3 regions of the Actinoplanes lobatus genome follow, and region 2 is predicted to be linked to each of the others. Evidence: riboswitches for the same ligand, from Rfam matches in the RefSeq annotation. Region 2 holds a riboswitch; each other region holds the start of a gene.
The links. Region 2 has a riboswitch for S-adenosylmethionine ahead of BJ964_RS22875 (aminotransferase class V-fold PLP-dependent enzyme). Riboswitches for the same ligand answer to the same signal wherever they lie in the genome.

Region 1 (3,265 bases), 4.3 Mb from region 2:
TAAGAAATTCACGCTTGTCATCATCCGGTGACGTTTGGCTCCCGTAGTTCTTCAGTGTCCGAATCGGACGACACCAAAGGAGCCGTTTCATGCGCCTCTCCCCCCGTCCCCTGATCGCCGGCCTCACCGCCGGCCTGATCACTCTCGGTCTGCTGGCCTCCCCCGTCCAGGCCGCCCCGACCGGCATCCCGACCAAGGCGACCGCACAGACCTACCTGAACGCCCTGACCGTGGCCGCCGAGGCGAACGCGAGCACCTACGACCGCGACCTGTTCCCGCACTGGATCACCATCTCCGGCACCTGCAACACGCGGGAGACGGTGCTGAAGCGGGACGGCACCAACGTCGTCGTCAGCTCGGCGTGCGCCGCCACCTCCGGTTCGTGGTACTCCCCGTACGACGGGGCCACCTGGACCGCCGCCTCCGACCTCGACATCGACCACGTGGTCCCGCTGGCGGAGGCGTGGCGTTCCGGCGCCGACGCCTGGACCACCAGCAAGCGGCAGAGCTTCGCCAACGACCTGACCCGCCCGCAGCTGATCGCCGTCACCGACAACGTGAACCAGTCGAAGAGCGACCAGGACCCGTCGACGTGGCAGCCGTCGGTCAGCTCCTACCGCTGCACCTACGCCAAGATGTGGATCGCGGTGAAGTACTACTGGGCGCTGAAGCTCCAGTCGTCCGAGAAGACCGCGCTCCAGACCATGCTCAACACCTGCTCCAGCTGACGCCTCATCCGCGCGATTCCGGCCGGCTCCCCGGCCGGCCGGTTTCGGCGAGACGGTGCCGCAGGTAGGCGCGGCACCGCGGCCACTCCTCGGCGACGACCGAGTACATCGCGGAATCCCGCAGACGGCCCTCCTCGCCCGTCGCCCATGACCGCGACCAGTTGCGCAGCACCCCCTCGAACTGGGCGCCGAGCCCGGCGATCGCGGCCCGGGAGCGGCTGTTGCGGGCGTCGGTCTTCAGATCGACGCGGGCCGCCTCCCACACCTCGAAGGCGTTCTCGAACAGCAGGAGCTTGGCCTCCAGGTTGAGGCCGGTGCCCTGCGCGGAGGCCGTCAGCCAGCTGAAGCCGACCTCGATCGCGTGCAGCCGCTCGGTGCCGGGCCACGGACGCGGGTCCAGGTAGGCGGTCGCGCCCACGGCGCGTCGCGAGACGAGACAGATCTGAGCGTACGGCCGGAGCCAGCCGGCCTCCGCCCGCCCCAGCTGCACGTCGATGTACTCCTCGACCTCGTCGGGCGCCGGCACCCAGGTCCAGGAGAACGAGTCCCGGTCGCCCCCGGCGGCCCGGGCCAGCTCCGCGGCGTGGTGGCGGCCGAGCGGCTCCAGACGGACGCGACAGCCTTCCAGCACAGGATGATCCACAGCACTCCCCCATCGCGGCTTGACCGGCACGGGTGCGCCGGACCAGGTCCTCACCCGGGGCACCCCGCCCACGAGCAGGGGGTTGCCGGCCAGCGAGCCGGGGCTTCGCGCTGGCGCTCATGACCTGCCCCGACCCTAGGGAATACGTGCCCGATGCTCAACGCGGTTTCCGGTCCGGTGATGGGCCGGGGCCGCCTCGCGTGGCGGGCCGGTGCTCTCGGCGAGGGCCACGGCCACCCGGTCGAGGGTGGGGCCCGCGCTGGTCAGGGCGCCGTTGATCAGGGCGGCGAAGGTCAGGTGGCGGCCGTCGCGGGTGGTCACGTAGCCGGAGAGGGCGTTCACGCCGGTCAGGGTGCCGGTCTTGGCGCGGACGTTGCCGGCCGCGGCGGTGCCCCGCATGCGGTGGCGCAGGGTGCCGCCGACCAGGGGATCCGCGGCGCCGGCCACCGGCAGGGCCGCCCGGAAGGCCGGGAACCAGGGACGCCGCCGGGCCGCCGTGAGCAGCGTGGTGAGCTGCCGGGCGGTGACCCAGTTGCGGCGGCTCAGGCCGGAGCCGTCGCCCATGGTGAGCAGCCGGGTGTCGACACCGAGGCGACCGAGGGCGGCGGTCGCCGCGGCCAGCCCGGTCGGCCAGCTCCCCGGTTCTCCGGGCGTCGCGGCCCGGCCCATCGCCTTGACCAGCGTCTCGGCGATGCCGTTGTGGGAGAGCTTCAGGAACGGCCGCAGGATCTCGCGCAACGGGGCGGAGACCCGCGTGGCGAGGATCCGGGCCGTACCCGGGACCGGCCCCCGGACCGTGCCCCCGGCGACCGTCACCCCGTGCCGGCGCAGCGCCGCCCGGAACACCCCGGCCGCGGTGACGGCCGGATCCGGCACCGAGACCAGCACGGTCCCGGAGCGCCCGGGCGCGACGGATCCGGTGACCGTCACCGTCCGGCCGCCGTGGACCCGTACCGCGCTCACACTGTCGCCCCGCCCGGTGACCGCCCGGTTGACCACCCGCACGCTGCGGGTCGGCGGCCACACCGTGACCGACGGGCGCCGCCCGCCCGTACCCCGGTAGCGGATCTCGACGGCGCCGGTGTCGGACCGCTCGTCAGCCGCGAAGGTGAGCGCCGAGACGGGTGCGGTCCAGCCGAACGACTCGTCCTGCCACGACCAGTCCAGCCCGAGCGGCACCCGGTCGAACCAGGTGTCGTCGACGACCAGCCGCCCGGTGAACCGTTTCCGGCCCCGGGCGACGTCCGCAGCCAGCCCGTCGAACCGCGCGACCGTCAGGGTGGGATCCCCCTGTCCGCGCAGATGAAGGTCGCCGCCACGGGCGCGGACCGTGGTACGGAACCGGTACCCCGGGCCGAGCACCTCGAGCGCGGCGGCCGCGGTGAGCAGTTTCTGGTTCGAGGCCGGCAGCACCCGCAGACCGGAGTTCCGCTGGTAGACCGCGGCCCCGGCGGCGTCGCGCACGTCCACGGCGACGGTGGCGCCGGCCAGCGCGGCGCCGGTGAGGATCCGGTCGAGATCGCCGGTGACCCCGCCGGACGCGGCCGCCGGGGCGGGGACGCCGAGCAGGGTGGCGGCCACCGCCACGACGAGGGCGCGGGCACGTCGCATGAAGGGGCCACCTCGGCGTCGGCGGGAACGGGACCGCCGCGATCGTCACACGCGGGCGCCCCGCCGGACGGTGGAATGCCCTACAGTCCGCCGAGAAGCGCGACAGTCCGCTCGTCCGGCCCGTCGTAGTAGCGGTCGAGCACCCGCTCGAACAGGGCCGGGTCATCGGCGGCGCGGGCGAAGAGCGTCATCGACGAGCGCAGTTTCAGGTCGTCGGGGTAGCCGAGGATCTCCTCCGCGGTGCGCCCGTGGTGCTCCAGCATCGCCTCGGCGCACCGGACCA
Region 2 (3,265 bases):
ATCAGCAGGTCGGCGGGGTGCTCGGCGCGGAACACGCCGAACACCGTCAGCAGCACCATGCAGACGGCGAGCAGCACCGTCAGAAGCCGGTGCCGGCCCTCCCAGTCCTCGTCCCGGAGGCCGCCGCCGGCCGGGAGCCGGTCACGGAGCCGCGTCATCCACGTCGCCACGGTGGGAACGATCGGCTTCCCGGTGCCCGGGTCTCAGAACCCTTCCGGTTGCGAATCAGGTGCCGAGCACCGCGCGGAGCCCGTCGAGCAGCCGGTCGGTGTCCTCGGCGGTGCTGCCCAGGCCGAAGCTGATCCGCAGCAGTCCGGGCGGGCCGTCCCCGCAGCTCCCGGCGCGGCCGTCACGGGTGAGCCGGCGGACCAGCGGGTGGGCGCAGAACTGCCCGGCCCGTACGCCGATGCCGTGCTCGGCGTCCAGCCGCCGGGCCACGGCCGCCGGATCGTGATCCGCCAGGGCCAGCGAGACGATCCCGACCCGGGGGTGGTCCGGCCCGAAGACGCTGACCTCGGTGGCTCCCGGCAGACCGGCGAGACCGTCGCGCAACCCGGCCAGCAGTTCCTGCTCGTGGGCGTGCAGGGCGGCCCGGTCGGCGGCGTCCAGCGCCTCGCAGACCGCGGCCAGCGCCACCGCGCCGGGCAGGTTCGGGGTGCCGCCCTCGTGCCGGGCCGGGCCGGTGGCCCAGGTCAGGTCGCCGGGACGGTCGCCCACCACGGCGCTCGCGCCGCCACCGGCGAGGTACGGCTCCGCCGCGTCCAGCCAGTCCGAGCGGCCGGCCAGCACCCCGGCGCCGAACGGGGCGTACAGCTTGTGGCCGGAGAACGCCAGGTAGTCGGCGCCCAGGTCGTCGAGGCGTACGGGGGCGTGCGGGGCCAGCTGGGCGGCGTCGACGATCACCCGTACGCCGTGCGCGCGGGCCACCTCGGCGAGCTCGCGGACCGGCCACACCTCGCCGGTGACGTTGCTCGCGCCGGTGACGGTCAGCACGGCCGGCCCGTCCAGGCCCTCGCACGCCTGCCGCAGCGCGGTGACGGCGTCCCCGGACGACGCCGGCAGCGGCAGGCGCAGCGGGTTCGGCCAGGGCAGCAGGTTGGCGTGGTGCTCGCCCTCGAACTGGATCGTGGTGGTGCCCGGCGGCAGCGCGCGGGCCAGCAGGTTGAGCGCGTCGGTGGTGTTCCGGGTGAAGATCACCGCGTCGCCGGGGCGGGCGCCCACGAACTCGGCGACCACGTCGCGGGCCAGCTCGTACGCCAGCGTGGAGCCGCGGGAGCGTACGCCGGTGCCGCGGTGCACCGAGCCGTAGCGTGGCAGAAGGTCCTGGACCGCGTCGGCCGCGGCCCGCACGCACGGCGCCGACGCCGCGTAGTCGAGGTGGGCGAAACGCACCAGTTCGCCGGAGGGGAGGGCAACCTTGAGATCGTCGCCGAGAATGTCCAGAGATGGCATGACCGCGCCTCCACGGATTCGCCGTTTGCCGGCGTCGGACGACACCGGCCCGGTCCTCACCCGGGGCACCCCGTCGCGAACTGGAGGGTTGCCGGCCAGCGAGCCGGGGCTTCGCGCTGGCACTCATGACCTGCCGAGGAAGTTAGCAGATGTCACGACCCCGGCCAATAACCCATGCAACAAGTAGAGATTAAGGTCCTATGGCATGACGACCTTGTTCCAGCAGGAGTGGGACCAATGGCACGCCGACCACGAGAAACGGCGCGCCGACCCGCACGGCTTCCTCGCGATCACCGGCCTGCACTGGCTGGACGCCACCCCGCAGCGCTTCGACGGCGCGCCCGGTGAGTGGAGCAGCGGCCCGGACGGGGTGACCGTGGCGCTCGGCGCCGGCGAGACGCTCACCGTCGACGGGCGGGAGCTGACCGGGACGCACCGGTTCCCGCCCCTGGCGGAGAACGCCGGTGTCACCGTCGGCCACGGCGGCGCGGTGATCGAGGTCGCCCGGCGGGGCGGCGTCGACGTGATCCGGCCGCGGCATCCGGACAACCCGGTGCTGACCGCCTACACCGGCACGCCCGCCTACCCGGCCGAGGAGAAGTGGGTGATCGGCGGCCGGTTCACGGCGTTCGCCGAGCCGGAGCCGGTCACCGTCGGGTCGGTGGCCGAGGGCGTCGAGCACGTCTACGAGTCGCCCGGCCGGGTCGAGTTCACGGTGGGCGGGGAGCCGCAGTCGCTGACCGTCTTCAACGGCGGCGCGCCGGGATCCCTGTTCGCGCTGTTCACCGACGCCACCTCGGGGCTGACCACCTACGCCGCGAACCGCAGCCTGTTCATCGCCCCGCCGGAGGAGGACGGGTCGGTGGTGCTCGACTTCAACCGGGCCACGAACCTGCCGTGCGCCTACACCGCGTTCGCGACCTGCCCGCTGCCGCCGGCCGGGAACCGGCTGCCGGTCGCGATCGAGGCGGGAGAACGGCTTCCGCGGTAGTTTTCATCGATGGATGAACTCGCCGAACTGATCGGGATCCGGTCCACCGCCGACCGGCCGGCCGACCTGCGGCGGGCACTCGACATGGTGCTCGGCGTGGTCGGCCCGGGGTTCGAGGTCCGCCGGTTCGAGTCCCGCGGGAAGCCGAGCGCCCTGGTGTCCACCCCGGGCCCGCCCCGGGTGATCCTCAACGCCCACCTGGACGTGGTCCCCGGGGCGACCGGGCAGTTCACCGCCCGCGCCGACGGCCACCGGCTGTACGGTCGCGGCGCCCACGACATGAAGGCCGCCGCCCTGGTGATGGCCACGGTGTTCCGGGAGGTGGCGCCCACCCTGCCGTACCCGGTGGCCCTGCAGCTGGTCACCGACGAGGAGGTGGGCGGTTTCGACGGCACCGGGCACCAGGTGGCACAGGGCGTCCGGGCCGGCTTCGTGATCATCGGCGAGCAGAGCGGCTTGCGGATCGTCACCGAGTCGAAGGGCATCATCCGGGCCCGGCTCAGCGCGACCGGCCGCACCGCCCACGCCGCCTACCCGTGGCTGGGGTCGAACGCGCTGCTCACGGTGACCGCGGCGATCCGGCGGCTGCTCGACCGGCATCCGGTCCCGGCCGCCGAGGAGTGGACCACGACGGTCAACGTGGCCCGGATCGACACCTCCAACGAGGCCGCCAACGTGGTTCCGGCGGACGCGTCGGCGCTGCTCGACATCCGGTTCCCGCCGTCCGACGAGGATCTGGCCGGCCGGTCGGCCGGCGAGATCGCGGCCCACCTGACAGCGGTGGCCGGTGCCACGGTCACCGTCGAGGCGCTGGGCGCGCCG
Region 3 (3,265 bases), 3.2 Mb from region 2:
CTGGGCCGAGGTGCGCCGCCAGGCGTCCCGCCGGCGCACCCAGCTGGCGCTCGGCTTCATGGTGCTGCTGCCGCTGATCATCCTGGCCGCCTTCGAGTTCGGCGGCGGGGGCGGACCGGACGAGGACGGCGGTGGTGGCGGCGCGTTCAGCAGCATGGCCGACCTGGCCACCTCCGGCGGCCTGAACTTCGCCCTCTTCGGCCTGGCGGTCTCGGCCGGTTTCCTGCTGGTCGTGGTGGTGGCGCTGTTCTTCGGCGACACGGTGGCCAGCGAGGCGAGCTGGGGCAGCCTGCGCTATCTGCTGGCCGTTCCGGTCCCGCGGGCCCGGCTGCTCGGCGTCAAGCTGACCGTCGCGGCCGCCTACTCGCTCGTCGCGTTGCTGCTGCTCACCGGCACCGGGCTGCTGATCGGCACGCTCCGCTACGGCTGGTCCCCGCTGGGCAGCACGATCGCCGCCGAGATCCCGCCCGCCGAGGGTGTGCTCCGGCTGCTCGGCATCCTCGCCTACCTGGCGACCACCCTGCTCGTGGTGGCCGGCCTGGCCTTCCTGCTGTCGGTCCTGACCGACGCCGCCCTGGGCGCGGTCGGCGGCGCCGTGCTCCTGTGGATCCTGTCCAGCATCCTGGACCAGATCGAGGCCCTCGGCAGCGTCCGCAACGCCCTGCCCACCCACTACACGGACGCCTGGATGGGCCTGCTCTCCACCCCCGTCCAGACCGAGGACCTGGCCAAGGGCGCCATCTCCGCGGTCGTCTACGCCACGCTGTTCTGGGGGATCGCGTTCTACCGCTTCACCCGAAAAGACATAACCTCCTAAAACCCCCTTTCTTGTACGGAAGTGCCGGGTCCCGTGGGCCGCGGCGGCCACTCCAGGCGTCCCTCCAGGCCGTCCCCCGCCGCCCGCTCATGAGAGGGGGGTGGCTCACACCTCGGGAACTCCGTGTGGTGTTGGCGGGATCTCGTCGTAAGGTGTTGGAAACAACTGAATACCTCATCCAGAGGGGCAGAGGGATACGGCCCGACGAAGCCCCGGCAACCACCGCGCATGACTCTCGATGACGAGGCAGCGACGTGGCAGGTGCTAATTCCGTCCCCGTTTCGGCAGGTCGCCGTTGGGGAAAGATGAGAGGAAACTCTAATGACGTCTGTCGTCGACGCGCCCTCCGCCACCTCCTCCTCGCCCGCTCGTGGCCTGATCTGTCGCGCCTGCGGCGCGGAGTACCCGCTGGCCGCGCAGCACGCCTGTTACGAGTGTTTCGGCCCGCTCGAGGTCGCCTACGACGAGGCGGCGCTCGCGCGGGTGACCCGGGCCCAGATCGAGGCGGGCCCGCAGAACATCTGGCGCTACGCGGCCCTGCTCCCGGCCGGCCAGGACCCGGACGCCCGGGTGACCCTGGACCCGGGCATGACCCCGCTGGTCGCCGCCCCGCAGCTGGCCGCCGCGATCGGGCTGAGCGCCCCGCTGTGGGTGAAGGACGACTCGCAGAACCCGACCCATTCGTTCAAGGACCGCGTCGTCTCGGTGGCGCTGACCGCCGCCAAGCAGCTCGGCTTCCAGCGGTTCTCCTGCGCGTCGACCGGCAACCTGGCCAACTCGGTGGCCGCCCACGCGGCCCGCGCCGGTGTGCCGAGCATCGTGTTCATCCCGGCCGACCTGGAGCAGGGCAAGGTCATCACGACCGCGGTGTACGGCGGTGACCTGGTCGCCATCCAGGGCTCCTACGACGACGTGAACCGCCTGTGCAGCGAGCTGGTGGAGACCGACGAGTTCGAGGACACCGCGTTCGTGAACGTGAACGTGCGGCCGTTCTACGCCGAGGGCTCCAAGACGCTGGGCTACGAGGTGGCCGAGCAGCTGGGCTGGCGGATCCCGGCCCAGGTGGTCATCCCGATGGCGTCCGGTGAGCTGCTCACCAAGGTGGACAAGGCGTTCTCCGAGCTGGTCGAGATCGGACTGGCCGAGGCCCCGGAGGGCGGCTGGACCGTCTTCGGCGCCCAGTCCGAGGGCTGCAACCCGATCGCGGTGGCGCTGCACGCCGACACCGACGTGATCACCCCGGTGAAGCCGACCGGCATCGCCAAGTCGCTGAACATCGGCGACCCGGCCGCCGGGCCGTACGCGATCGAGGCGGTCCGCCGCACCGGTGGCTGGATGGACTACGCCAACGACGAGGAGATCCGGGCCGGCATCCGGCTGCTCGCCGAGACCACCGGGGTCTTCGCCGAGACCGCCGGCGGCACCACGGTGGCCGTGCTGAAGAAGCTGGTGGAGAGCGGGAAGCTGGACCCCGCCAAGGAGACGGTCGTCTACAACACCGGTGAGGGCCTGAAGACCCTCGACGCGGTCGCCGGCCAGGTTGGACCGACCCACACGATCAAGCCGTCGCTGCGTGGCGCTCGCGAAGCCGGCCTGCTGGGATAACCCTCAGTGACCGGCGATCAGCCGGTTGTCGAGAATTACCTCCTCCGAGGACTTGCACTCCGATCTCCGGATGGGCAGGATGCTCTCTGCGGGAGGACGCGACGCCGTACGAGGCCCCTCACCTGAGCTTGGCGACAATCTCCGAGGGTCCCAACGATCCAGCGCTGACCCAAACGGCTACGTGCCCGGAGGCGTTGTGCGTCCGTCCTCCCGACCAAACATCCGCAGCGCCCAGGGCCTGCGCAGTGCCCACGGCCGGAGTGGCAGGTCCTCCGGGTAGTGCCCGTCGGCCAGCCCCGCGTTCCGCTCGAACCAGTTGCGTACCCCGTAGGACGTGGTGAGCGCGATCGACCAGCCGCAGGCCAGCCAGTAGGCGGGCCAGAACAGCGGGCCGAGGACGGCGTACTGGCCGGCGTGCCGGCTCTCGTGGGCGAGCAGCCGGGCCCGCTCCTCGGCGAGCAGCCACTCGGCGGTGCGCTTCGTGATGATCACCGAGCCGACCGTGAAGCAGGTCGCGGGCGGCATTCGGAGCCGGTAGTTCTCGGCGATCAGCACGCCGTGCCGGCCGCGCCGGACCCGCGCCCCGGTGGACAGCGCGATCAGCAGACCGATGAGGGTCGTCCCGTTCACGGCGGTGAGGACCGTGCGCGTCACGTGCCATCCCCGCCCGGCCATCAGGCCCGCCGTCGCATCTGGAGCTCGGTGAGGGCCGGAATGGTCGGATGCCGCAGGCGCACCCCGGTGTCGGCGAAACCCAGCTTCTCGTACGCCCGGACGGCCCGCCCGTTGCCGCACACCACCTCGAGCATCAGCTCGTCCCGCCCGGCCGCGGCCGACCAGTCG

Region 1: another riboswitch for S-adenosylmethionine. It lies ahead of BJ964_RS42385 (GNAT family N-acetyltransferase); the one in region 2 lies ahead of BJ964_RS22875 (aminotransferase class V-fold PLP-dependent enzyme).
Region 3: another riboswitch for S-adenosylmethionine. It lies ahead of thrC (threonine synthase); the one in region 2 lies ahead of BJ964_RS22875 (aminotransferase class V-fold PLP-dependent enzyme).

The regions. Positions count from the first base shown of each region.
Region 1 is NZ_JACHNC010000001.1:9,294,700-9,297,964, forward strand. Features, by position in the region: gene BJ964_RS42380 (HNH endonuclease family protein) at 90-728, shown strand; gene BJ964_RS42385 (GNAT family N-acetyltransferase) at 733-1,371, opposite strand; SAM riboswitch class IV at 1,382-1,496, opposite strand; gene dacB (D-alanyl-D-alanine carboxypeptidase/D-alanyl-D-alanine endopeptidase) at 1,507-2,982, opposite strand; gene BJ964_RS42395 (DUF1810 domain-containing protein) at 3,063-3,265, opposite strand, start outside.
Region 2 is NZ_JACHNC010000001.1:4,951,441-4,954,705, reverse strand. Features, by position in the region: gene BJ964_RS22880 (putative bifunctional diguanylate cyclase/phosphodiesterase) at 1-158, opposite strand, end outside; gene BJ964_RS22875 (aminotransferase class V-fold PLP-dependent enzyme) at 226-1,452, opposite strand; SAM riboswitch class IV at 1,469-1,583, opposite strand; gene BJ964_RS22870 (DUF1684 domain-containing protein) at 1,658-2,443, shown strand; gene BJ964_RS22865 (M20 family metallopeptidase) at 2,453-3,265, shown strand, end outside.
Region 3 is NZ_JACHNC010000001.1:1,760,665-1,763,929, reverse strand. Features, by position in the region: gene BJ964_RS07950 (ABC transporter permease) at 1-817, shown strand, start outside; SAM riboswitch class I at 989-1,129, shown strand; gene thrC (threonine synthase) at 1,139-2,422, shown strand; gene BJ964_RS07940 (hypothetical protein) at 2,600-3,076, opposite strand; gene BJ964_RS07935 (GNAT family N-acetyltransferase) at 3,097-3,265, opposite strand, start outside.